Regions from separate parts of the Streptomyces sp. CNS606 genome, predicted to be linked through region 2. Evidence: riboswitches for the same ligand, from Rfam matches in the RefSeq annotation. Region 2 holds a riboswitch; the other holds the start of a gene.

Region 1 (2,192 bases), on a different contig from region 2:
GGGTGCCTCTCACCGGAGACGTCGGAGCGGTGCGGCGGGTCTCGACGTCGCGGGGGAAGAAATCCCGGAAGAACTTCGGGCACCGCTCTCGACCGGATCACGGCCCGGTCACGGGCCCATTATCGCGGCCCGGCGCCCACCGCGCCCGGTAACACGCGGTTTCCCCGGAGCGAGCGGTACCCCTGCCCGCGCCCACGGCCACGGCCACGGCGCCCCTCGTCCGGTACAGGTCGCCCGCGAGGACGGGACGCACGGGCGGAAGGGCGTCGCGCGGGCGTCACCGTAGGCGGAGGTGCCAGGCAAAACACGCAAGTCCGACATGCACCCTCTCCACGCTTCCCTCGCACCGCCAACACCACTCCACGGCGGGAGAGCTGGAAATAGGTGGACATAAGGAACGCCCCAAGTCCCTTGTGGCGGGACTCACATCGCGCCATGGCCGATCTTGGGAACCGGGACGGCCCAGGATGCGTCCCGCGGCCAAATCGCCTGCGGTGCCTGACGATTAGGAAATCCCGGAGATTCACCGCTCTCACGCTCGGAAAATGCTTCATCGCATAGCGTCGAGGAACACCGGCCGGTAAAGATCACAGACGCGAAGGTCACCTTTTCCCGCAGCTTGTCTCCGCCGAATCGACTGTGGTCCTATGTGCTCGCTTCCGCACGTCATGGCGGAGGTTCCCGCGCCGGGACGCCGAATCCTGCCGACCGGCATCAGGGAAAAGCGCAGTAGTCAGCAACGGCAGGAGCGGGGGAACCAGGTAAGCGCCGCGCCGCACGACGGCCGGCTTGGGGTGAAGCCATGCCTCATCGCGCCCCCACGCGACGGGACATGGCCGGGCAACTCTTCTCGCCCGAATCCGACAGCTCACCTCGCAGGCGTAGGAGAGGATTCACCACCATGTCCCGTGGCCGTCACCGCCGCCCGCGTCATCTGCTCAATTCCCGCAAGGTCTCCCGCCTTTCCGTCGCGCTCGCCGCCGGCGGCGCCGTCGCCGCGCCGATCGCCGCAGCGGGCACCGCCCAGGCCGCCCCCGCCTCCGCGCCGGCCGCCGCCAACGTGAAGACCGTGAAGACCGGCGCCAAGGCGGAGCAGACCGCCGCCGCCGAGAGCTACACCGTCGCCTCCGGCGACACCCTCTTCAAGATCGCCAACGCGCACGACGTGAAGGGCGGCTGGCAGACCGTCTACGAGGCCAACAAGGAGACGGTCGGCGGGAACCCGGACCTGATCCACCCCGGCCAGGAACTGACCCTCGAGGCCGCGGCGGCCCAGAAGGGCGGCGAGGCCCAGCAGTCCTCCACCGAGACCTCCGGCGAGTCGGCCGACCAGGCCACCTACCCGGACAACCTGGACGGCTGGATCCGCGAGGCGCTGGCCGTCATGGAGCAGGAGGGCATCCCGGGCTCCTACGACGGCATCCACCGCAACATCATCCGTGAGTCCGGCGGTGACCCGAGCGCCATCAACAACTGGGACATCAACGCCCAGAACGGCACGCCGTCCATCGGTCTGCTCCAGGTCATCAAGCCCACCTTCGACGCCTACCACGTCGAGGGCACGGCCTACGACCAGTACGACCCGGTCGCCAACATCGTCGCCGCCTGCAACTACGCGGCCGACCGCTACGGCAGCATCGACAACGTCAACGGCCCCTACTGAGCCTGACGTTCGAGGGCCACTCGACGGCCGCCTCCCACCGGCGTGCAGGTGGGAGGCGGCTTTCGTCGTGCCCGGGGGCTGCGCGCCGCGGTGGTCGGGAGCCGTCGCCGGAGTCGGGTGACGCAGCAGCCGGGCTGCGCCGCCGGCTCAGGCGACGGAGCCGATCGGCCGGGGCCCGCCGCGGGCCCCGGGACCGTCGTGGTGGATCGGGGTGTGGGCCCCGGTCAGCGGCAGTCCGGAGCCGCCGCGGCGGCCGGCGACGATCTCCGCGGCGATGGACACCGCCGTCTCCTCGGGTGTGCGCGCGCCCAGGTCCAGGCCGATGGGCGAGCGCAGCCGGGCGAGTTCGAGTTCGGTGAGGCCGGCCGCGCGCAGCCGGGCGAGACGGTCCTCGTGGGTGCGGCGCGAGCCCATCGCGCCCACGTAGGCGACCGGCAGCCGCAGGGCACGCTCCAGCAGCGGGATGTCGAACTTGGCGTCATGGGTGAGGACGCACACCACCGTGCGGGCGTCGACCTCGGTGGCGTCC
Region 2 (2,192 bases):
ACGGGCGTGGTGCGGAATGACGCTGAAGACACCGGCCATGGCGCGGTCCAGGACCGCTCTGCTGGGCTCGGCCGCGATGACGGCGATGCCGCAGTCGGGTGCGGCGGCGCGCAGTTCGTCGGCGAGGTGGAGCTCGTCGCGACCCGTGGTGGTCGCGCCGAGGACGGCGACGGTGGGACGTACGCGCAGCACCGCCGGGACGATCTGCCGGCTGTCGTTGACGGTCTCCACGACGTCGAAGTCCCGTACCTGCTTGAGGGTTTCGGCCAGGGTCTCCGAGATCAGGCGACGTTCGTCGGCCACTAGGATGCGAATTGTCACTGCTTGAACTCCCCGCGTGGACCCGGTGAGCCCGTGGTTTCCAGGCACGCCGAAGTCCCAGCTTGAATGTGAACATACACTGGCCCGTACCGCGAAAACGCCCCGGAGGGTGCCACCCCTCCAACCCCAGTGTCGGCACAAATTCAAACGAACAGCAGAATCCTCTCGGACGCTCTGCCGTGCTCCACCCCTGTCGGTTCACCCCCGTTCGGCGTTGCTCCAGGGTGGATGCCCAAGGCGGTCGACCGCACCGCCTGCGTTCCGTAGAGTTACAGACCGACTTGAGACCGGTCAATGGTCCTTCACAAAGAGAAGGCGCCCAGGATGTCGGTCTACCTCCCGCTATGCCGGGAAGGCCGATGTCGATTTGAGCTGGACCTGAGCTTCTCGGGTGTGCTAGTCACGCGTAGCCGACACGTGAGCATCAGCTGTAACACCCACGACTCCGGCCCGGCGCTTCCACGGTCACACTCCGTCTCTTCACAAGGTGAACGTCCGGCCCCTTCGTCCCGGCGAACCGCTCCCCGCAGGCGATCGGCCGGCTCGACGCCACGTCAGGAGAAGCCCTGCGGCGGCGCGTTCGGCCTCCCTCCAGAGGAGTGACGCTCGCGGGGCGGCATGCACGTCCGACACACCGTCACCACCTGCGGAATCACCGGTTCGGCGCAACACCGGAACACCCGGACGCCCTGTATGTCGGTTTTTGAACACGCCGGTGCGATGTGCTTACCGTCGCATCGCTCGTCGCCTGACGGGCACCGCGGTCGTCACGCCGAATCCTGCCGGCGGCCGGGGACACTTCGTCGCGTGAGCGCCGTAGGCAGGAGCGGGGGACCCAGGTAGGCCGCCGCACCCGAAGGAGGGAGCGGCTCGGGGCGTATCCGCCCGCGTCAGCGGACGGACGGGCACTCTCCGGCCCGAGCCCGACAGCTCACCTCGCAGGCGTCGGTGAGGAGACGAACATGCTGTTCACTGGCAAGTACCGGGCACACCTGTCCAGCACCCGCGCACGCGTCGCGGCCCTGGTGAGCACGGCGGGAGCCGCGGTCGCGCTTCCGCTGATGTCGGCGTCGAACGCCAGAGCCGCTTCCGTCGACACCTGGGAACAGGTCGCCGCATGCGAGTCCAGCGGAAACTGGCGCATCAACACCGGCAACGGCTACTACGGCGGGCTGCAGTTCTCCCAGTCCAGCTGGGAGGCCGCAGGCGGCACGCAGTACGCCCCGCGTGCGGACCTGGCCAGCAAGCAGGAGCAGATCGCCGTGGCCGAGAAGCTGCTGGAGATGCAGGGCCCGGGTGCCTGGCCGGTCTGCGGCAGCGAAGGCGGGCTGACCGCAGGGGCTCCCCCTGCTCAGGTGGCCCCCGACACCGGCGTGCCGGAGCAGCAGGCGCCGGAGCCTGCGCCTGCGGCACCGTCGGCTCCCCAGCAGCAGTCCCAGCCCGTGCAACCGGTGCAGCCGACCGGGTCGGACTACACCGTCCGCTCGGGTGACACCCTCGGCGCCATCGCCGTCGCGTACGGCACCACCTGGCAGCAGATCTACCAGGACAACCGCTCGGTCGTCGGCGACGACCCCGATTTCATCCTTCCCGGTCAGCAGCTCGTGATCCGCTGACCCGCCGTCAGGCCGCACGCACGACCCTTCCGGCTCCGCGGTCCGCGCCCGCCCGGCTCCCCCTCCGGCGCAGGCGCGGACCGCTCCCCCGTCTCCTCCCCCCGTCTCCTCCCCCGAGGCAAGAACCGGGCAACCTGGCCCGGCAGTCACCCTCCCCCCGACCGGGCGTGCCGGGGATCTCCCCGGCACGGCCCGCCCTCGGGCCGCAGGTGACTCCGGCGTGGCGGCGCCGATACCCCCACCCCCGTGGGAGGT

Evidence for each region. A riboswitch is a leader RNA that binds a small molecule or an ion and turns the genes downstream of it on or off. The one in region 2 is predicted to bind cyclic di-AMP.
Region 1: it holds a riboswitch for cyclic di-AMP, as region 2 does, so the genes downstream of both, K304_RS0117995 (LysM peptidoglycan-binding domain-containing protein) here and K304_RS0109685 (LysM peptidoglycan-binding domain-containing protein) in region 2, are expected to answer to the same signal.

Annotation. Positions count from the first base shown of each region.
Region 1 covers NZ_AUFD01000026.1:43,928-46,119, reverse strand. The annotation lists cyclic di-AMP (ydaO/yuaA leader) riboswitch at 716-897, shown strand; gene K304_RS0117995 (LysM peptidoglycan-binding domain-containing protein) at 902-1,663, shown strand; gene K304_RS0117990 (XdhC/CoxI family protein) at 1,811-2,192, opposite strand, start outside.
Region 2 covers NZ_AUFD01000011.1:209,685-211,876, reverse strand. The annotation lists gene K304_RS0109690 (response regulator transcription factor) at 1-321, opposite strand, end outside; cyclic di-AMP (ydaO/yuaA leader) riboswitch at 1,124-1,281, shown strand; gene K304_RS0109685 (LysM peptidoglycan-binding domain-containing protein) at 1,284-1,937, shown strand.